4 regions of the Arthrobacter sp. Rue61a genome follow, and region 4 is predicted to be linked to each of the others. Evidence: riboswitches for the same ligand, from Rfam matches in the RefSeq annotation. Region 4 holds a riboswitch; each other region holds the start of a gene.
What was found. A riboswitch is a leader RNA that binds a small molecule or an ion and turns the genes downstream of it on or off. The one in region 4 is predicted to bind cyclic di-AMP.
Positions count from the first base shown of each region.

Region 1 (5,302 bases), 390 kb from region 4:
CGCCAGGAAGTCAGCGACGAAGACCTCCGCTGCTTCCGGCGTGCACAGCTCATCAAGCAGGTACTTCACGCCCAGGTCCCGGGCGGTGTTGAAGAGCGTCCGCGTGTTGTTGGGCTCCGAAATTCCGACGACGGCGTACTGCAGTTCGCGTCCCGCGGCAGCTTCCGCGTGGGCCATCTGCAGGAACGGCGTGCCCGAGCTCGGCGTCGGCTCGTCCCGCAAGTCAAAGTGCGCGTCCAGGTTCAGCACACCCAAACGCTTGCCCCGGACCGCTTCGGAACCGGCCACGCCCAGATAGCTGGCGAACGCGGTCTCGTGGCCGCCGCCAAGCACAACGGTGAGGTTGCCGGCGTCGAGCAGTCCCGAAATGGCGAGCCCGGCGCGCTCTTGGCCCGCCTCCAGTGAGTCGTCCTCCACAACCACATCGCCGGCGTCGAACACGTCACGGTCAAGGTGGAAAAGCCAGCGGACCCAGCGCCGAACGGATCGCGGCCGGAGCCGCGGCGGCACCCACGCGTCCTTTGTTGCGGAGGACGCCGGCGTCGCTGCAGAAACCCAGCACGACGGCGGGACGCGAGGCTGCTGCGGCGGCGCACACGGTGTGGGGTGCTACGGCTTGCCACCATCTCCGGTGCTCGTTGCCCTCGCCGTCAAAACGACCCGTCCACGGAGTGGGGGAGACATCTACGGTGAGGGGCATGGTTTCCATGGTTCAAGCACACCGGACCCGGGCCCCGAAAACCAGCCGTTCCGCCGCGGGAGTGTCTGAAACCCCGGACTCACCCGAGCCCGGAAGCCCGGCGAGGGCTTACTTGACCCCGAGCAACTCTTCCACGGTTCCAATGCCGAAGAACAGCAGGAACGCCGCAGCCACAGCCCACATCAGCGGGTGAACTTCACGGGCACGGCCCTGGAACGTGCGGATCAGGACGTATGAGATAAAGCCTGCGCCGAGGCCGTTCGCGATGGAGTACGTGAACGGCATGAGGGCGATGGTCAGGAACGCGGGAATTCCGACGCCCCAGTCCTGCCAGTCGATCTTGCCCACCTGGGAGACCATCATGAAGCCCACAACTACCAGTGCGGGAGCCACGGCCTCGAACGGGACCAGGTTGATGAGCGGCGTGAAGAACATGGCCACAAGGAAGAGGGCGCCGGTGACGATCGAGGCGAGTCCGGTCCGTGCGCCTTCGCCGATGCCTGCGCCTGACTCGACGAAGATCTGGTTGGAGGAAACCGAGGCTCCGCCGCCCACGATGGCCCCGAGGGCGTCTACCTGCAGGACTCGGTCCACGTTGGGAATGTTGCCGTCTTCGTCCACGGTTCCGGCCTCGTTGGCCAGGCCCACCATGGTGCCCATGGCGTCGAAGAAGATGCTCAGGAGGATCACGAACGCCAGCAATGCTGCAGCGATGAAACCGAGGTGTTCAAACGCGCCCAACGGGTTGGCCTTGCCGATCAGGGATAGATCCGGGGCACCCCATTCGGTGAGCGTGGGAGCAACCAGGGACCAGCCGCGGGGGTTGACGTTGGTGCCGTCAAAGCTCGGGCCGATGTGGAGGGTGAATTCGAGGATGGCGGCCAGCGCAGTGGAGACGACGATGCCGATCAGGATAGCGCCGCGGACCTTGCGGACCACCAGCGCGATGGTCAGGATCAGGCCAACTGCGAACACGAGCGTCGGCCAGCCCATGAGCTTGCCGTCCACGCCCAGGCCCAGCGGGACGGTGGTTCCTGCGGCATCGGGGATGCGGCGGACAAAGCCTGCGTTGACCAGGCCGATGAGTGCAATGAAGAGGCCAATGCCCACAACAATTGCCGTCTTCAGGGCTTCCGGCACGGCCTTGAACACGGCAGTCCGGAAGCCGGTGAGCACCAGGATGAGCATGGTGATGCCGGACAGCACCACGAGCCCCATCATGTCCGGCCAGGTCAGTCCGGGGTGGGACGCCACCGTGACCGCGACGAAGGCATTGACGCCCAAGCCTGTGGCCACGGCAAACGGGTGCTTGGCCCACGCGCCCATGAGGATGGTCAGGATGCCCGCCACGAAAGCAGTGGTGGCTGCCACGGCTGTGAAGCCCAGGGACGCGCCGCTGGAGTCAGGTCCGGAGAGGATCAGTGGATTCAGCACCACGATGTAGCTCATGGCGAAGAAGGTCGCGAACCCGCCCCGAATTTCCCGAGAATACGTGGATCCGCGTTCGGAGATCTTGAAGTAGCGGTCTACTGCAGAACCTTGTTTCAGCATGAAGGTCTCCGGGGATCGAGGGGAGTTTGCTCTCAAATCCTATGTTGTCCGGTGCGGGCCCTCCGAACGATTCGCCTAGTCTGTAAGGAAGCCAACACTAGGAGAAACCGCCCCATGCGTACCATCCGCCCGCTTCTGGCCGCCGTCGTCGCTGCTCTTGCTTTTGCGTCCGCCTTGCTGTTTTCCGCGGCTCCGGCGTCCGCGCACGACGTCGCCGAATCAACCGCGCCAGCCAACGGTGCCAGCGTGGCGGAAGTCCCGGCGTCGGTCTCCATCACGTTCAACAACCGCCCTCTCGCGATTGGTTCCGGAGTCACTGTGACGGCCGGCGGCGAGAACTGGGCGGACGGCCCGGTGGAAATCATTGACAACCAGGCCGTTCAGAAGCTCCGCGAAGGCGCCCCCGCAGGGGAGTACACGGTGGTTTGGCGTGTGGTCAGCTCCGATTCGCACCCCATCGAGGGCACCTTTACGTTCACGGCCGCCGCAGGAAGCACGACGACGGCGAGCGGCCCGGCTGGGGCCTCACCGTCGGTCTCGGCTCCCTCAGCCGCAGTACCCACGGCGGGCACCGCAGCACCGGGGACGGGCGCCAGCGAGCCGGCCGCTGATGCCTCCCAGCCCTTCCCGTGGAGCATCGTCGGGTTGGCTGTTGTTGCTGTTGGTCTCGTTATTTATGTTGCTGTTACCGCACGGAAGAAGCTGGCAGCTTCAAACGACCCCGAGGGCGATACTCCCGCGGAATAGCGCGGTTTTCTACGTAGCTGCGAATATCTCGAAACGATTACCGCGACACGCCAGAGACCCATTTCCCGTTACTTAAATGTGACTTCGACGGAATCATCGCGTACGGTAGTACCTGTGCCTGTTCCACGTAGCGGGCACTTCCGGCCTGATTGCCTAGCTCTGCCGCAGTCCGGAATCCGTTCGCAGACAAACCTACGGCAGAGACGGGGAACCCAATTTAGGCCGCTTTCGAGCGTGCCTTGGGGTGAAGTCACGAAGCTTCCGCTGAACAGCGGGGGATAGTGGCCGGGTGACTCCCATCCGAATCCGACAGCTAACCTCGCAGGCATCGGGAGAGGCTCTTTCATGTCTTCACGCATTCTTCGCGGCCGTCGTAAGGCGGACAGCGTACGTCCTAATCCGTTCATCTCCATCTCGAAGGCAGTGGCCAGCAACGCTTCCGGCGCTGGCCGTCAGGCAGCTGTTATCGCAGCAGCCTCGGGCCTCGTTTTGACCGGTTCCATTGCTGCTCACGCAGCTGAGGCCCCGGTTCAGCGCGACTCCAGCCCCGCAACGGTCGCTGAGACCGTTTCCGAGGCACCCACCAAGGTTGTTACCGCTCTGGCAACGGCTACCGTCAACTTCGAGCGTCCCGCTGTTGCTTCCGTAGCAGCTCCGGTCATCGAAAAGCCGGCTCCCGTTGTTGAGGCTCCCGTAGTCCAGAAGGCAGCTGTCACCACCGCTGCTGCAACGGCTCCCGTCGCCGCCCAGGCTGCGGTTGCTGCTCCCGTGGCTGCCGCACCGGTTGCCGCTGCTCCCGTAGCTGCTGCCCCCGCCGTTGGCGGCGTCAATGCAGCCATGGTTGCCTCGGCTTACGCACAGATCGGCATCTTCCAGGACTGCACCGCCATGGTCGAGAAGGCCCTTGGTTCCGCAGGCATCCCGGTAGGCGACCTCGGTCCCATGCAGTTCATGAACTACGGCAAGGTCGTCAGCGATCCTCAGCCCGGTGACATGATCGTCCAGTCCGGCCACGTTGCCATCTACATCGGCAACGGCCAGGCAATCAGCGGTGGCATCAACGGCAACCAGACGGGCATCCACCCGATCAGCTGGTTGACCGCAACGGGTCCCCTGACCTACGTACGCGCTGGCGCATAAAGCCTCACGCTTCAGTTCAAAAACCGGCGCCTCCCAAGATTAACGTCTTGGGAGGCGCCGGTTTTTGGCGTTAAGTTCTGTTCATAAAAGTCCAGCGCGGGAAGTACGACGGCGGTTCTGCTGGCCTGCGTTGGTGAGGTGGCTTGTGTTGGTGAGGTGGCCTGTGTTTGCCGGACATGACCAGCCAGGCGATGGCGGTGCCGGGGGCTAGGCGACGGCGATGACGCTAGGCGATGGCGATGCCGGGACCTGCCGGCAGGGCTACCTTGGTGGAGATTGCCTGGCCCACTGCTTTGGCTTGCCGCAGCACTTCCTTGGGAGACGGGGTGATCAGGTCCCCAACGCCCACCAAGTGCATCCCCACCGCCCGCATGGCGGCCGCGAAGTTCTGGCCAACGGCTATTCCAAGTTCGGCGAGCATGCGGCGTAACTGGCTTTGGGCGCAACGCGTCACTACTACGTGGTCCGCCAGGAGGACGCCGTTGGCTGTGTGGACTGCCCACTGGCGTGGAGTGGATTCGAGGGGGCCGGATGCGTGGAGGCCTGTTCTCAGTCCGGCCGTGGTCATGCTGGCCGCCAGTCCGTACCCGATCTGGCGGGAGGGGTCCGCCCCCAGGAAATCGAGGCGTACGGCGCGGGTGGTGTTGCGAACGTCTAGTTGATGGTTGGCGGCGTAGTTCCGCAGGTGACGGAGGATCTCGTTGCGTTCCTGCATGGCGGTAGGATCGGCCACCTCGGTGCGTTGAAGCATGCCGGTGTGAACAGAAGGACCTGTGGTGGACAGTGCACCGAACCCGTCTACGACGATGGAGCCCACGCCGAAGCGGCTGAGCTCGCTGGCAACTGCCAAACCGGACAGGCCGGCTCCGATGACCACGGTGGTGGTGCGTTCCGTGGCGGAATCAGGCGTGAGTGACACTGCTTGGTTCCTCCTTGACGTGTGTGCCTTACGGCATCGCGTGGGATCGCGTCCGAGTTCCCCAAGCGGCCGCAAATAAATGGCCGGAGTGTGTGGTGTGAAACATGTTCGCCGGCCATTCGGTGACTCGAACACTACCGAACTTTTTCGGCCATGGATAGCCTCCGCGACTCCGCGTTTTGTGTGTTCGTCCGGAGCGCAATGTGGAAGGCCGGGAACCGAGCCCGGACCGTTATGCACATAGC
Region 1 covers NC_018531.1:395,979-401,280, forward strand. The annotation lists partial or broken gene hutG (formimidoylglutamase) at 1-709, opposite strand, end outside; gene ARUE_RS01915 (NCS2 family permease) at 809-2,251, opposite strand; gene ARUE_RS01920 (copper resistance CopC family protein) at 2,366-2,998, shown strand; cyclic di-AMP (ydaO/yuaA leader) riboswitch at 3,173-3,340, shown strand; gene ARUE_RS01925 (NlpC/P60 family protein) at 3,344-4,138, shown strand; gene ARUE_RS01930 (NAD(P)/FAD-dependent oxidoreductase) at 4,365-5,057, opposite strand.
Region 1: another riboswitch for cyclic di-AMP. It lies ahead of ARUE_RS01925 (NlpC/P60 family protein); the one in region 4 lies ahead of ARUE_RS03810 (aggregation-promoting factor C-terminal-like domain-containing protein).

Region 2 (5,302 bases), on a different replicon from region 4:
CTTCGCCTCCGTCATGACCCGCTCGGGCGGTTTCAACCTGGTGGACCAGAACCAGCTCGAATCCACCACGATGCTGCTCACCGATGCCCTCATGTTCGCCGGCGGCGGCTCAGCCTCCACGGCGGGCGGCATTAAAGTAACCACCATCGCGGTCATGTTCCTGGCCATCGTGGCAGAAGCCCGCGGCGACGCCGACGTCAAAGTCCATGGACGCACCATCCCCCAGGGCACCATGCGGGTCGCCATCTCCGTAATCGTCGCCGGCGCCACACTCGTCTCGGTGGCCGCGTTCCTGCTCCTGGCGATCAGCGGGGCCTCCCTGGACCGGGTCCTGTTCGAAACCATCTCGGCGTTCGCCACCGTGGGACTGAGCACCAACCTCAGCGCGGAACTGCCTCCATCGGGGGTGTACGTGTTGTCGGCGCTGATGTTCGCCGGCCGCGTCGGCACTGTCACCCTGGCCGCCGCGCTGGCCCTGCGCCAACGAAGCCAGCTGTACCACTACCCCGAAGAGAGACCGATCATCGGCTAACCCGGGGAAGGTTTACATCCAGCCCTGCGGATTCACAGTCTGACCGTTCAGCAGCACCTCGAAGTGCAGGTGGCAGCCGGTGGAGTTGCCGGTGGTACCCGCCGCGGCAAGCCGCTGGCCGGCGGTCACCGTCGCACCGACGGAGGTTTCGATGGCCGCGAGGTGGTTGTAGGTGCTCTTCAGGCCGTTGCCGTGATCCACCACAATCCTGTTACCGCCACCATAGGCGGACCATCCAGCCTCCACGACAGTTCCGGCACCCGCGGCGAACACGGCGGTCTGGCAGGCGGCCACCAGGTCCAAACCGGTATGCAGCTCCCCGGTACCTGAGATCGGGGAGGTGCGGATGCCGAACGGGGAAGCGACCGACATGCTGGCCAGCGGTGCGCCGATACGGGCAGCGGAGGCAGCCGGGGCGGCAACGGCGGTCTTCGGGGCGGCGGCCGTGCCTGAGGCAGCGACCTGGGTCTTGGCAGGTACCGGCAGCGGGGCTTGCTGGGTTGTCACTGCGGGGCGCTCGTAACTGATCGAAGCCCCAGCCGAGGCCTGCACGGGCGCCGCGGCTGCCGGTGCGACCGACGCCTGCAGGGCAGGGGCGGTGCCGGCGGGTCCCGGGCCGGCATGGGCGGCGGTGAGCGCGGCGGTCAGTATCGCGGCGACGCCCAGGGTAGCGGCAGCGGTGACCTGTTTGCGCCGGCTCACGCCCTGCCCGGGGCCTGGCAGGACCCGGTGCCGGGCCGTCGTGGGCGAAGTCGTCGGGGCGGCGGTGCTGGCGGCGAAGCCGGAGGCTGGTTTTCGGCGGCGGCCATGGGGGGACACAGAAGAAGGCAAGGGGGATCCTTTCGGTTCGCCTGCGAAGTTAGCTGTCGGGTTCGGGCCAAGGAAAAATGCCCGGCCGTGCCCGGCGGCCATCAGGCCACCGACATCACGGCTTCACCCCAAGGCAGGCTTGCTGCCGATTCTGGGTCCTCCACCCCCGCCGTTAGAAAGTGATCGTCGTTTGATGCCACCGGCGGGGCTCAGCGTGAGGCATCAAGGGTTTTAATACAGAAAAACCTGTATTAATGGTAGCCGGAAAGCGCCGTCGTTACAATTTCGTGACACTACGCCTGGGGGCTCTGGCCGTGGCCGGGCTTTGATGCCACTTCTGCGCCAGTAAATACGTGACGATATCTTCAGATGTGCAGCCAACCGATCAACGACCCCCGGCATCCGATGGTTCCCGGGCACCACGCCGCCGTCCGCGGCAATCCCGGAGGACGCGCAGGAGCAACGGCGCCTGGCCGGTGACCTGGTGCCGGGCTCAGCGCGGCTGGCCCGGAGCCCCTCCGTCCGGCACCTCGCCGCAGGGAGGTCAGAGTCCCATCGAGTCCAGCAGCGCGTCTTCTTCCTCGGCCCGGGAGCGTTTGCGCGGGGAGGGAGCGCGGGGTTGGCCAATGATGCCGCCCGGGTCCGGGGTTTCGTCGGGGGTGTCCCGTTCCTCGCGGTTGATGCGGGCCTGTTGACGTGCCATGTATCCGAAGCCCACGAACGCCAGGATGCCGAAGGTGATCCACTGCAGGGCGTAGGACAGGTTCGAACCTTCCTTCACCGCAGGCGGGGCAAGCTGCTGCGGGACTGCGGCAGGCTGTGGGGACTCAGAGGCCATGACTCCGTAGCTGCCTGCCAGCAGCGGGTACCCCAGCTGGCTCCCGTAGTAGGGCAGGTCGATGCTGGCCAACTGGCCCTCGGGGGCGTCACGGCCAAGATCGGGCTCGGAGGGTTTGATCCGGATGACTGCGGAGACTTCTCCCGCTGGTGGGGCGGGCACGGCATCGGGGTATCCGGGCCGGATGTTGCCGATCGGCAGCCAGCCCCGGTTGATCGCGATCGTTTCACCGGAGGTCAGCCGGAACGGGACCACTACCTCGTATCCGGCAACGGAGTTGTTGGGACGGTTCCTGACGATTCTCTGGCCCTCGGCGAGGTATCGTCCGGACACTGCAACCGTCGTCCACTTCGCGTCGGGGTCGGCGGCGTCGAAGTAGGCGCGGGCATCCTGAAACGGCACCGGGGTTTTGTCGTAGTTCTGCTGGACCCGGCGGATTTCGGCTACGGTCTGATTCCGGCGCTCCATCTGCCAGTTCCCCAGCCCGATGCACGCTGCGGCGAAAAGTGCTGCCAGCAGCAGCCAACCTGCCCACCGCCAGGACAGAAGGAACCTATACGCCACCCTGTTCCTCCTGGAGTTGCCATTGCCGGACCAGCAGTGCGCGGATGGCCGTCGCCTCGGCGGTAAGGCGGTGGTCTTCTCCGCGGGCCAGCAGGCCGTATTCGACCATCGTCCTGCCGTCCTCGTGGGTGCCGGTGCGGACCCATACCCGGCGCCGGTTCACATACAAGGAGACCATGAGGCCGGCCACGGCCAGCAGCGAAAAGACCAGGACCCAGCCTTGGGCGGGGGTACTGCGTACATCCACGCCGATGTAGCGTTTGAGCCCGTCGAAGCTGATGCTGCCCTTACCCTCCGGCAGTGTGTAGCTGCCACCTGGGGCCAGGGTGATGCCGCCGGCGGGCAGGTCCCTGCCGTTGAGTTGGGTCAGCTTGGCCACGTCCAGAACGTACACGTTTTGCGGCGCTCCGGTGTCCAGCCCGAGGTCGCCGTAGTAGGAGTTCAGGCTCAGTTGCGGGTTCAGGGGGTCCGGGTCGAAGCTGTAGGACACGCCTTGGTCGTTCTTGATGGCCGAGGGCAGGAAGAACCCGACAAAGCCCAGCTGGGACGGTGCGGCATCCGGGACCTTGAGCACCACCGAAGAGGTGTAGACGCCATCGTTGGGGATGGAAACCACGGGCCCGCTGAAGGCGGTTTTCCCGGTGCCGTCCTTGACGGTGACGACCGGTGCGTAGCCGTTGCCGACAAGGAATACGCCGGTTTCACCGAAGTAGACCGGTTCGTTGACTTTCAGGGTCTGTTCCCGTGCCGGGGACTCTGTTCCGTCCTTGGTGGTCAGCTCGGCGGTGAAGTCTATTGGCTGGCCGAACTGGCGGGATGATTCCCTGTCGAAGCGGACCTCGAAGCTCTTCAGCGTGACGGCGAAGGGATCCAGCCAGGCGGTGTTGAAGTTGGTTCCTGGGGTGAAGGCATCGTAGCTGACCAGGGTGTTGACGAACGTTCCGCCTTCGATGAGGATTTTCTGTCCGCGGTAGCCGAACATCCCGCCGATGGCCACACAGACCAGCACGCCGATCAGCGAGGTGTGGAACACCAGGTTTCCGGCTTCCTTCAAAAAGCCCCGCTCGGCGCCCAAGGACGGCCGCGGCCCGTCTGCGGCCCTGACTTCCACGCGGTAGCCGCGCTTCTTTAGAATCCCGGCGGCGTCCGTTATCGCGGCGGCCGCGGTGATTCCGTCCCCGGCGGGCAGGATCAGGGTGCCGTACTCGGGCAGGCGGGAGAGCCGTTTTGGGGTCCGCGGCGGCTGGGAGCGCAAGGCTTTGTAGTGGGTGCGGGCCCGGGGAACGACACAGCCGATCAGGGAGATGAAGAGCAGGATGTAGATCGCTGAGAACCACACGGAGGAGTAGACATCGAACATCTGCAGCGCATCCAGGACCGGCCCGTAGGCCGGGTTGTCCTTGATGTACCGGGTCACGAGGGCGGGGTTGGCCGAGCGCTGCGGGAACAATGAGCCCGGCACGGCGCCCACTGCAAGCAGCAGCAGCAGGAAAAGGGCCGTGCGCATGCTGGTCAGCTGGCGCCAGGCCCAGCGCAGCATGCCACCGGGTCCCAGAGATGGCAGTACCGGCGCCGGAGCCTGTCCGGGGGGCACGGACCGTGCAGTGTCCGGGGTGCTCATCGCCGGCGCACCGGACGGTTGGCCAGCTGGCGCAGGTATTCGTTGTAGGCGTCCAGGTCCGGGGTGCCGTCGACGGCCGCTTTCCGCTCGGATCGTGCCCAGCCCCGCGCCTCGTCCCGCTGCCAGCGCACGAGAATGAACATCAGCAACAGCACCCCGGGCAGTTCCCCGTAGGACCAGGCCAGGCCGCCGGCCAGTCCCTGGTCCTGCATCGGGTCCACGTTCCAGTTTTCCGGTGGCGCGGCGAAGAACTTAACCATGGGCGCGGTGGCCATCATGATGACGACCCCGAAAAAGGCGTGCAGCGGCATCTCGGCGAAGATGTCCAGCATCCGGCCGAAATGTGTCTGCCGGGTCGGCAGCGGGTCCGCGGAGATCAGCGGCACCGTGAACAGGATCCCGGCGGCAAGGAACAGCAATTCCAGCCCGACGTGGCCGTACCAGTTCGGCAGCAGCAGGTCCGCGAGTCCGGAGAAGTAGACGCCATAGAAGCTCAGCAGGAACAGCGGCACCATGAAGGCCGGGTGGATGGCCAGCCGACCCCAACGCGACCGCAGACCCCAAAGGGCAAACCTCAGGACGGGCCGGCCGAACCGGCCGTGCGGGGTTGCGCGCAGCAGCAAGGTCCCGGGGGATCCGATGACCAGCAGGGGCGGGACGGCCATCATCAGGGTCAGCTGCTGGAACATGAAAACGGAGAACATCCGCAGGCCGTACCCTTCGATGCCGGCTCCCATGACGACGATGATGGCCAGGCAGCCGAACAGGAACGAGGCGGTGCGCACCGGGGACCAGTGCCGGCCCTGCCGCCAGAGGCTGATGGCCCCGGCCAGATAGAGGACCGCGGCGAGCAGCGTCAGGGCAGGAATCAGCGGAACGGGCTGGAGGTTCGGTGCGAGGTACTCCCCCAGTGTTGGCGGCAGCGCGGGCAGCCAGG
Region 2 covers NC_018532.1:46,477-51,778, reverse strand. The annotation lists gene ARUE_RS21965 (TrkH family potassium uptake protein) at 1-532, shown strand, start outside; gene ARUE_RS21960 (M23 family metallopeptidase) at 545-1,363, opposite strand; cyclic di-AMP (ydaO/yuaA leader) riboswitch at 1,367-1,541, opposite strand; gene ARUE_RS21955 (SURF1 family cytochrome oxidase biogenesis protein) at 1,887-2,744, opposite strand; gene resB (cytochrome c biogenesis protein ResB) at 2,734-4,365, opposite strand; gene ARUE_RS21945 (cytochrome c oxidase assembly protein) at 4,362-5,302, opposite strand, start outside.
Region 2: another riboswitch for cyclic di-AMP. It lies ahead of ARUE_RS21960 (M23 family metallopeptidase); the one in region 4 lies ahead of ARUE_RS03810 (aggregation-promoting factor C-terminal-like domain-containing protein).

Region 3 (5,302 bases), 250 kb from region 4:
CCGAACTCGCCGAAGGAGAGGTGCTGTGCCTTCTGCTCTACCAGGCCAAACGCGGCCACGTCCCAGAACGCTGTGGAGCCGCCCACGCCGAGGACCACTTCATAGCCTTCCGGAGCGCGGAAGAACTGGCTGAGTCCTTCACGGACCGAACCAACCAGGTTCTTGACCGGAGCCTGGCGGTGGGAAGTGCCCAGGATGGTGGTCGATGCGGCAGACAACGCTTCGATCTGTTCCGGGCGAACCTTGGACGGTCCAGCGCCGAAGCGTCCGTCCTTGGGCAGCAGGTCGGCGGGAATGGTGATGCTGTTGTCGCTCACGTGGCGCTCCAATGGGTGTCGGCTAGAGATGGGAGGTGGCATGGGGCATCAACTGCCCCTTCGACACCCCAATTCTGCCTGACACGGCCCGCGCGCAGGAACCTGCGGCCGTCATAGTCCGCTACGTGGAATGCGGGCTCACCGAATGCGACCGGAATTATCCAGAGTAATTCCAAATAAGCTAGGCTGGTGGTTGGCGTTCAGGGGGCGGCGGTGCACACCGTCCGCCCTTGCTAGGGACGCGGTACGGTGGAGATTACGCAAGGAACTGCGTTCGAGGAGAGCTGAGCTGGATGACGGATCTGATCGATACCACTGAGATGTATCTTCGGACCATTTTGGAGCTTGAAGAAGAAAACATTGTGGCTCTCCGGGCGCGCATTGCCGAACGACTGCGCCACTCCGGACCCACTGTTTCCCAGACCATTGGACGCATGGAGCGCGATGGCCTGGTGATTGTGTCCAACGACCGCCACCTGGAACTGACTGAAGTGGGACGGAAGCGCGCCACCGAGGTCATGCGCAAGCACCGCCTCGCGGAGCGCCTCCTGGCCGATGTGATCGGTCTGGACTGGGCCTACGTGCATGATGAGGCCTGTCGCTGGGAGCACGTCATGAGCGAGCGGGTGGAGCGTCGGCTCTACGAGCTCCTGGAGCATCCCACGGAGTCCCCCTATGGCAACCCCATCCCCGGACTCGAAGCGCTTGGTGGCCTTGCCAGCCAGCCGTTCCCACGGCTCGATGTCAACCTTCTGCAGGCCATGGACGGCTATGCCGCGGATTCCCGTGTGGTGGTCAGCCGCCTCGCGGAGCCCATCCAGGTGGAGCCCGAGCTCCTGACCCAGTTGGACGAAGGCGGAATCCGTCCGGGCGCAAGTGTCTCGCTGGAGCGCGTCGGCGAGTACATCTCAGTACGGGTCCCCGGTATTGAGGGCGCGTTGGAGCTGCCTCCGGAAGTTGCCGCGCACGTCTTCGTCTCACTCAGCTGAGCGAAGCCCCAAAGCACCGTGTCAAACCTCACTTTGCCCGCTTCGGCGCGCGTGTGACCTGCGGTTTTCCGAAAAAGATGATAAAGGCCTCCTTCTCTCAGCGGCCTCCTGTTGATAACGAATTTATTACCGCAGGCCTTCATCCCCTATAGTTATCTACTAGCGCTGATACCAAAGCGTTACCTGATCCGGAGCCGAGCTCTGCCAGCGGATCAGGTGTGTCACCACCACTGGCAGAGGCGGGGGAACCACAAGCGGCTGTCTAAAGAAGCAGCCTTGGGGTGAAGTCCGCAGCAGAAGTGCCCACGTATGCAAGTCCCTCTTGGGATACCTGTGTGCCGTGAGCGCCTCGTGCGGACCGGGTCTTTGTACTCTCTGACCCGAATCCGACAGCTAACTTCGCAGGCTTTTGAGAGAGGAACAGAGTTTGACATCGCAGAACGTCAGGGGTCGCCGCCGCGCGTCCGGCCCCGCTGCTGAGCTGCGGCCAGCCACCGTCGTAACGGAGATCCGGCCCCGCGACACCGAGCGTCAGGTGCGCCGCCGTAAGAGCCCGCTGCGCCAGGTTGCCGACTTCGCCGCTGCCAGCGGCGTCGGGCAGAAGGCCGGAGTTGCGCTTGCCGCCACCGGGCTTGCCCTGACTGTCGGCCTGCCGGCTACAAGCCCCGTCATGGCCACGTCGGAATCAGGACAGACCGAATCGGCCCTCGCCGTCGCCGCCCCCGCCGGCAGCCAGCCCGAGGTTTCCGCTGCCGCGTCGGCCAAGATCGACTTCAGCCGCGCCGCAGTCGCTACTGCCGCGGACCCCGATGGAAAGCTGAAGCAGCTGCTCAGCGCCCAGTCTGCTGGAAGCATCCAGCGCGCCTCATCCGTTGGCACCATGGCCAGCCCCCTGGACACGCTCACCACGGCATCCCCCTTCGGTTACCGCATCAGCCCGCTCACGGGTGGTGCCGGTGACTTCCACCGCGGTCAGGACTTCGTAGCCCAGTGCGGCACGGCTGTGCACGCCGCAGCTACCGGCAAGGTCACTTTCGCCGGATGGCACGAGTACGGCGGAGGCAACCGCGTGGTGGTCGACCACGGCAATGGCCTCGAAACCACGTACAACCACCTGTCGTCCTTCACCGTCCAGGTAGGACAGACCGTGAACCGCGGCGACACCGTGGCCCTGAGTGGCACCACGGGCGCTTCCACCGGTTGCCACCTCCACTTCGAGGTCCAGGTCAACGGTGAAGTCGTAGACCCCATGGGCTGGCTCTAATCCCAGTCGATGGTCGCCTCTCGCATGAGCGAGACGCGCCGTGACCTGAATGTGACATTCAGGTCCAACTGTTGTAGCGTACAGAGCGCATCGGCTTTTTAGGGGGCCGATGCACTTGAGTGGATTGCCTAGCTCTGCCACCGCTCAAGGTCCGTTCGCAAAATCGTCTGGCAGGGGCGGGGGAACCACTTCCGGTCTTCGAAAGAAGGCCTAGGGGTAAAGTCGCAAAGCTTCCGTGGAAGCAGCGTGGCCGGATGACTCCCATCCGAATCCGACAGCTCACCTCGCAGGCACTGGGAGAGGCTACCTACGTGTCATCATGCACTACCCCTGCGCGGCTTAGCGCCCCAACGGTTCGCGCGAACCCGTCGAACACCCTTTGCAAGGCTGCATCATTCACGGCAGGTACCTTGCGCCATCTGGCGCCCGTACCGGCAGCAGCCTCGGCCTCCGCTCTCAGCAGGCCCGAATCAGCATCCCCTACGTCAACGCTGCTGCACTCCGTAGCGTCCACCGGGACTTCATCCTCACGTTTCACCCTCCGCTAGAAATAATCCGGTTCGGGGTCGTCCAGCATGCCCCCATGTTGGCCAACCCACTACCCGTGTGCACCCCAACTGCACTCGGATACGAAAAGAGAAAATCATGACCAGTGCAAACAAGGTTGCGCGGCACCGTGCTGAGGCCCCCAAGACCAGCTCGCTTTCCGTCATCGCCAAGGCCGTCACCACCAACGCCGGTGGCGTTGGCCGCCAGGCAGCAGTTATCGCTGCAGCTTCAGGCCTGGTCCTGACCAGTGGGATCGCCGCCAACGCTGCCGAGACCAACGTGGATCGTGAATCGACGTCAACGTCCACTCTGGACGTGCAGTCCGTAGTCCAGGCCACCATCGCCGCGGACTCCACGGTGGCCATCTCCTACGAGCGCCCCGTTGTCACCACGGAGGAAGCCCCGGCCCCCGTTGTGATCGAAGAAGCTCAGGCCAAGGTTGAAGCCAAGGTTGAGCCCAAACAAGCAACCCCGGCGGCCGCTCCGGCAGCCACCGCGACCGTTGCCGTCAGCAGCCCGACCCCCGCTCCGGCGGCTTCCAGCGGTCTCGGGGCAGCCATCGCTGCGGCTGCTTACGCCCAGATCGGCGTGACCCAGGACTGCACCATGCTGGTGACCAACTCCCTGGCGGCCGTGGGCATCAACTTCCACGACTGGCCCGCCGGCTATCTTTCCCTGGGCCGCACTGTCAGTGCAGCAGAAGCCCAGCCCGGTGACCTCGCCTACTACGCCAACGGTGGTTTGGCTGGACAGGCCCACATCGCTGTCTACGTCGGCAACGGCCAGGCAGTCCACGGTGGATGGAACGGATCCACCACGGCACTGTTCAGCGCCAACGTGGGCTCGGGCCCGGTTTTCATCCGCGTCAACGGCTAATTCTCAGAGCTTAGGAACACCCCGCAGGCTTCGGCCGGCGGGGTGTTCTGCTTTAACCGCGCATGAACTCTTGCCGACACCGCACACGACATCACAAAAAAATTCGTTGATACGGCATATAAGTGCTTACCCTTATGGTGTCGATCCACAGCCCGTACAAGCAGAGGGCAGCCGGCCCTCGTGCCCCTGACGGGTGCGGCCGTGAAGAGGTACGTGCATGCGCACACTCGTTCTGAATGCTGGATATGAACCGCTGGCGGTAATAACATTCCGCCGGGCGCTGGTCCTTGTGCTGACTGGGAAAGCTAGCGTAGTGGCCGAAGGCGACGAGCCTGTCGTCGGGCCACAGGAGATTCTCGGAAGACCTTCCGTGATCCTTCTCAACCGCTACATCCGTCCCCGGTACAACAGGATCACCGCCGTGAGTCGCCGCGGGGTACTTCGCCGCGACGGCCATCGCTGCGCCTACTGCGGGAAAACAGCCCACACCATAGACCACGTCCACCCCAAATCCAGGGGCGGCGCGGATTCCTGGGAAAACCTGGTTGCGGCGTGCTTGAAATGCAACAACGCCAAGAGCGACCACACGCTGGCTGAGATGGGCTGGAAGCTCCGTTTCAAACCCGGTGTGCCCCAGGGAACCATGTGGCAGATCAAAGAACTCGAGAAACCTGCGCCGGACTGGGACCCGTTCCTGTTGCCGGAATCCGCTGCCTGATCGATTTCTGCTGAGCCCCGGATGCCCGGGTAATCTGGGCGGATGGAGTTCAATGCCGTGATTTTGGCGGGTGGCCGCGCCACCCGCCTCGGTGGGGTGCCCAAGCCATCGTTGAAGTACGACGGCGACACCCTCCTTTCGCATGCCCTGCAGGCCGCCCGGGGTGCTTCGGCGGTGGTTGTGGTGGGGCCGGATGCTCCCGGCGACGAGTCAAGGGACGGCCGACGCTTGCCGGATGATGTCCTGCGGGCGCGGGAGGAGCCGGCGTTCGCCGGGCCTGCCGCGGCCATTGCGGCCGGCATGGCTGCGCTGAGGAAGAGTGGATCGGACACGCCGTGGACGCTGGTGCTGGCCTGCGATATGCCGCATGCTTCCCGCGGTGTTGACCTTCTGTGGGCCGCCCTAGCGTCCGTTCCCGGCGTGGAAGGAGCCATGGCTGTTTCTCCTGACGGGCGCAAGCAACCACTCCTGGGGGCTTACAGTACAGCCGCCTTGGAACGGGAAGTGGCCGTAGCGTCCGAAGGTTCCGGGTTAACGAACTCTTCAGTGTTCCGGCTGCTTGCTAGGCTGAACGTGCTGGACGTTGACG
Region 3 covers NC_018531.1:1,032,032-1,037,333, forward strand. The annotation lists gene serC (phosphoserine transaminase) at 1-317, opposite strand, end outside; gene ARUE_RS04890 (iron-dependent transcriptional repressor DtxR) at 611-1,306, shown strand; cyclic di-AMP (ydaO/yuaA leader) riboswitch at 1,489-1,729, shown strand; gene ARUE_RS04895 (M23 family metallopeptidase) at 1,734-2,570, shown strand; cyclic di-AMP (ydaO/yuaA leader) riboswitch at 2,717-2,877, shown strand; gene ARUE_RS04905 (NlpC/P60 family protein) at 3,216-3,995, shown strand; gene ARUE_RS04910 (HNH endonuclease) at 4,213-4,713, shown strand; gene ARUE_RS04915 (NTP transferase domain-containing protein) at 4,756-5,302, shown strand, end outside.
Region 3: another riboswitch for cyclic di-AMP. It lies ahead of ARUE_RS04895 (M23 family metallopeptidase); the one in region 4 lies ahead of ARUE_RS03810 (aggregation-promoting factor C-terminal-like domain-containing protein).

Region 4 (5,302 bases):
CGAGGCACTGGCGGCTGCCATGGATGAGCAACCCGGGCCATCGTTGGTCTGCCTGCAAGCGGGTAACCTGCACTCCGGCGCCTTTGACCCCATGGCGGAAGCTGTAGCCGTTGCCCATGAACGCGGGGCATGGGTGCACGTGGATGGTGCTTTTGGTTTGTGGGCGGCCGTCAGCCCAACGTTGCGGGAACGGCTGGCTGGTGTTGAGGGCGCCGACTCCTGGGCTACCGATGCACACAAAACACTCAATGTTCCCTACGACTGCGGCTTGGCGATCGTTGCGAGCCCGGAAGCACTTCGCCGGGCGTTCAGCATCCACACGAGCTACTTCATCGCAACGGACGCCGGACCGGGGGACCCTTTCGAGAAGGTTCCCGAGTTGTCGCGCCGCGCCCGCGGCATTCCCGTGTGGGCCGCCCTCAGGCAGTTGGGCCGCCATGGAGTGATCGCCATGGTTGAACGGCTTGCGGCGAACGCCCGTGCGTTGGCTGAGGGCCTCGCGGCAATCCCGGGCGTCGAGGTCCTCAATGATGTCGTCTTTACGCAGGTCTCGGTGAGCTTCGGCAGCGACGACCGCACGCACCGCGTCACGCAACGGCTCATGGCCGAGGGCGCGGTGTGGATGTCGGGCTCGGCCTGGCGCGGCCGGGAGATCCTGCGGATCTCGGTCAGCAACTGGTCCACGGACGCGGGGGATGTTGCAGCGTCCATCGCAGCGGTCCGGCGTGCGGTGGAGGCCGAACCGGAGGCGTAGCGCTCAGAAGTTGCTTCCCCGCACCACGTAACGCCGGAACGGGCGCGTTACCCAAGTGGTGAGCAGCAACGCCACGACGCTCGCCATCCAAGGGTCCATGACGTTGCGGACCAGAAGGAAAACCACAGCGTAGGCCAAGGTCCACGTCAAGGCCCGGAACACGCGCCGGGACAGACTGCCCCTCAACATCGCTTTCACTCCCAGTTCACGCCGAAGCTCGTGGACCGGAATGCGGCGCAGGTTTCGGTTCAGGCGCGCCATACCGCGCAGGTCGGCCAGGGCGGTTCGTACGACGTCGACACGGGAGTCAGCGTCGTCGGTCCAGTCGACGGGTACTTCATGGACGCGCAGACCACAGCGTTCAGCGATCACCAGAAGTTCGGTATCGAAGAACCACGAGTCGTCCGTGGTGTGGGGGAGGATGCGGTGCGCTACGTCGGCGCGGACGGCCTTGAAGCCGCACTGGGCGTCGGAGAAACGAGCCCCCAAGACCGTCCGAAGGAGCGAGGTGTAGCTGCGCGAAATGAACTCACGATGCGGACTGCGGGTGACACGGGAACCCGGCGCCAGACGCGTGCCGATGGCGAGGTCCGAGTGGCCGGAGATCAGCGGTGCCACAAGGGGCGCCAGCGCGGAGAGGTCCGTGGACAGATCCGCTTCCATGTAGGCAAGCACAGGTGACGGCGACGACTGCCAGACCTGGCGGAGAGCGTTCCCGCGTCCCCTCTCTTGGAACCGGACCACCGTCAGTTCAGGGAGTTCACGGGCAAGGCGCTCGGCAATCCTCAGCGTGCTGTCTGTGCTGGCGTTGTCCGCCACGGTGATCCGGAACGTGTGCGGAAAGGACCTCGTCAGATGCCCGTGCAGCTGGCGGAGGTTGTGTTCCAGGCGCGATTCCTCGTTGTAGACAGGGACGGTGAGGTCCAGGACGGGAACCACAACACTGGTGTCAACGGGGAGACGCCGGGGCTGGGGGCTCGGACCCGTCTGGCCTTGGAGGAGAGCCGGGTGACCAGTGGGCAACGCCGCGCCACGCAAGCGAGCCGAATGAGTCCTTCGTGCCAAAGCGCTGGTGGTGGGATCTGTGAGCGTCATGTATCCAGCATGGGACCGCCGATTATGAACGCTTTAGGCGGTAGCTGTGACCTCACTGTGAACCACGTGCTGGAGCTGTGAACCACGTGCCGGAGCTGTGAACCACGCGCCACAGCTGTGAAACGGCAAAAGCCGCGCCCGCTCCCGCCATTCGCTCCAGTTGGTACTGGTGCAAACGGCGGCAACGGGCGCGGCGATCAAGCGGCTCGGCTTAGTACCAGTTGTTGGCCAAGTGGAAGCCCAGAGCGGCGGACGGGGATCCGTAACGCTCCTTGATGTAGTTCAGGCCCCACTTGATCTGGGTCTGGTAGTTGGTTTCCCAGTCAGCGCCGGCAGTGGCCATCTTGGAGGCCGGCAGGGACTGGACAATGCCATAGGCGCCGCTGGAAGCGTTCATCGCCGTGGTCTTCCAGTTGGATTCCTTCTCCCACAGCGTGTTCAGGGCAGCCATTTCACCGGCGCCCCAACCGTAGTTGCCCAGGATGCTGAGTGCATAGGCCTTGGCAGCAGCGGGGTCGTCAACAGCCTTGGGTGCTGCAGCAGCTGCTGCGGCTTCCGCGGCGGCGGCGGCAGCAGCGGCGTCGGCTGCTTGCTTGGCGGCAGCGTCAGCAGCAGCCTTCTCAGCAGCAACCTGTGCGGCGGCCTGATCGGCGGCAGCCTTCTCAGCAGCAGCCTGTGCGGCGGCGGCCTGGTCTGCGGCAGCCTTCTCGGCAGCGGCCTTCTCAGCGGCTGCCTTGGCAGCAGCGTCAGCAGCGGCCCTGTCAGTTGCGCCCTTTTCGGCGGCAGCATTCAGGGAAGCGGAGATCTCAGCCGACTTGTTGGAGTTGACCTGGGCGCTCGCTTGGGTTCCGGCTACGCGGCTTGCCTCGGGGAGGGTCAGTGCGGCGTTGGCGGCGGTTCCGAGCGATGCAACGCCCAGTGCAGCTGCCACGACACCGGCTACGACGGACATGCGGTGGCCGGACTTACCCTGGCGGGCTGCGTTCTTGAGGACGGACTGCGACTTGGTGAGCGGTGCGTTGTTCTCGTCGCGGCGACGCGCGGAAGGGCGCGTCTGATCGTTAAATTCAGACATGTGATTACCTCTCAGCGCCTGCGGAGTTAGCTGTCGGGTTCGGATGAGGTCATCCGGCCGCGCATCACGCTGCGGCTTCACCCCAAGGGCCGGCAAAAAGCCTGGCCCGGAGACTCTGGGTCCCCCGTCTCTGCCTCGGAGAAAGAACGGACTCCGGGAAGTGGCAGAGCTCGGCGCATCCCGGATGTGGGCCTGCTAGGGGCGACCCACCCTTTCGACGGTACAGGAGGTTTCCGCAGAAGTCACATTTAGGTAACAGAGATCACGACGCCGGTGAGTCGCCTTGCCCGATTCGTTACAGGCCTTCGGTGCTCACCGTGGGAAGTCGAAGGGCGAACTCCGTGCGCCCCGGCCGTGAGGTCACTTCCACGCTACCGCCGTGAGCTGAAACAATGGATTCCACAATGGACAGGCCGAGTCCGGAGGTGCCTTCAGAGCCCGATCGTGCGGCGTCGGCGCGGGCAAATCGCGAGAAAATCCGGCCCTGGAAATCTTCCGGAATGCCGGGGCCGTTGTCCGTCACGCTGACCACGGCGCTGCCATCGGCGGAGAGCATGACGCCGGTGACCACAGTGGTGCCGGGGTCGGTGTGTTTGCGGGCGTTGGACAGCAGGTTCGCCAGCACCTGATGCAGTTGCGTGGCGTCGCCGCGGACCGTGATGGGCTCGTCCGGGAGCTGGAGCTGCCAGATGTGATCGGGTGCCATGACTTTCTCGTCACTGACCGTCTCGATCACCAACTGAGTGAGGTCCACATCCTCAACTTTCACGGGTTGGCCCTCGTCCAACCGCGCCAACAGCAGCAGGTCCTCCACCAACGTGGTCATGCGCTCGGACTGGCTTTGGACGCGAGCCAGCGACTTCCGGCCGTCTTCGGTGAAGTTCTCGGTCATCCTCAGCAGCTCGGTATAGCCCCGGATGGCGGTCAGGGGAGTCCGCAGCTCGTGCGAGGCATCGGCCACGAACTGACGCACCTTCGTTTCGCTTTCCTGGCGGGCTTCCAAAGCGCTGGAGACGTTGTTCAGCATTTGGTTCAAGGCATAGCCGACACTGCCCACTTCCGTCCCGGGATGAGAAGCCGACGGCGGTACGCGCACCGCAAGTGCCACCTCACCGGCGTCGAGAGGCAGCCGCGAAACCTTCGTGGCCACTTCGGAGAGCTGCTCCAGCGGACGCATGGTGCGGCGGATGATCACGGTGCCGGCCAGGCCGATCACCACCAGGCCGCCCAGCGAAACCAGCACCATGGTCCACACGAGCGAGGCCTCCGCACTCTGTTTGTCCGCCAGCGGCAGGCCCGTCACAATCACGTCGCCGTACGCGGTTTCGACCGCTACCAGACGGTAGTCGCCGTTGGACAGGGAACGGTCCACTGGCCCGTTGTCCCTGGGGAGCGAGAGCAGCACCTGCTCGTCGTCGGTTGAAAGCGAGACGCGGTGACCTTGGGCATCGATCAAACCGGAGCTACGCACGGTTGAGCCGTTGATCCTCGCGTTGAGCGTGCCAGCCGCTTGGCCGCGCGCCTCCAGCGGATCAGGCCTTCCGGAGGGTGACGGAAAGTTCGACGGCGGCCTGCCGAAGTCATTCGCGCGGCTGGACGCCTGTTCCAGCTGCCTGTCGAGCTGCCTGTTGAAGACCATGTCCATGGACGCGTAGCTGACCACTCCCACGGCAGAGCAAATGGCGACCAGCAGGGCCATGGCCACCAGGACCAATCTGGTGCGCAGGTGCCACGTGGAGGGGTTGAGCCAGCTGCGCTGTGTCTCTAAGGCCGCACCTGACCTTTTGGCCACTCCTGAAAGTGTGCTCAACGCCTAGTCCGCGGGCTTGATGACGTATCCGGCACCGCGGATGGTGTGGATCATGGGCGGGTGGTTCGCTTCGATCTTCTTGCGAAGGTAGGAAATGTAGAGCTCCACGATGTTGGCCTGGCCGCCGAAGTCGTAGTCCCACACGCGGTCCAGGATCTGGGCCTTGCTGACCACTCGTTTGGGGTTTTCCATGAGGTATCGCAGGAGCTCGAACTGGGTGGCGGTGAGGGAGATGTCCTCGCCGCCGCGGGTTACTTCCCGGGTGTCTACGTTGAGGGTGAGGTCACCCACCACCAGCTCGGCAGTGTCCATGGCGGCCACCCCGGAACGTTGGACGAGGCGGTGAAGGCGCAGGAGCACTTCCTCCATGCTGAAGGGCTTGGTGACGTAATCGTCCCCGCCGGCAGCCAAGCCGACAATGCGGTCCTGCACGGCGTCCTTGGCGGTAAGGAACAGGGCCGGAACTTCCGGCGCGAAGGTGCGGATGCGGTTGAGGACCTCCACGCCGTCGAAGCCGGGGAGCATGACGTCGAGGACCAGCACGTCCGGCCTGAAGTCCTTGGCCAGC
Region 4 covers NC_018531.1:786,941-792,242, forward strand. The annotation lists gene ARUE_RS03800 (pyridoxal phosphate-dependent decarboxylase family protein) at 1-754, shown strand, start outside; gene ARUE_RS03805 (dolichyl-phosphate beta-glucosyltransferase) at 758-1,849, opposite strand; gene ARUE_RS03810 (aggregation-promoting factor C-terminal-like domain-containing protein) at 2,061-2,924, opposite strand; cyclic di-AMP (ydaO/yuaA leader) riboswitch at 2,928-3,086, opposite strand; gene ARUE_RS03815 (sensor histidine kinase) at 3,220-4,716, opposite strand; gene ARUE_RS03820 (response regulator transcription factor) at 4,738-5,302, opposite strand, start outside.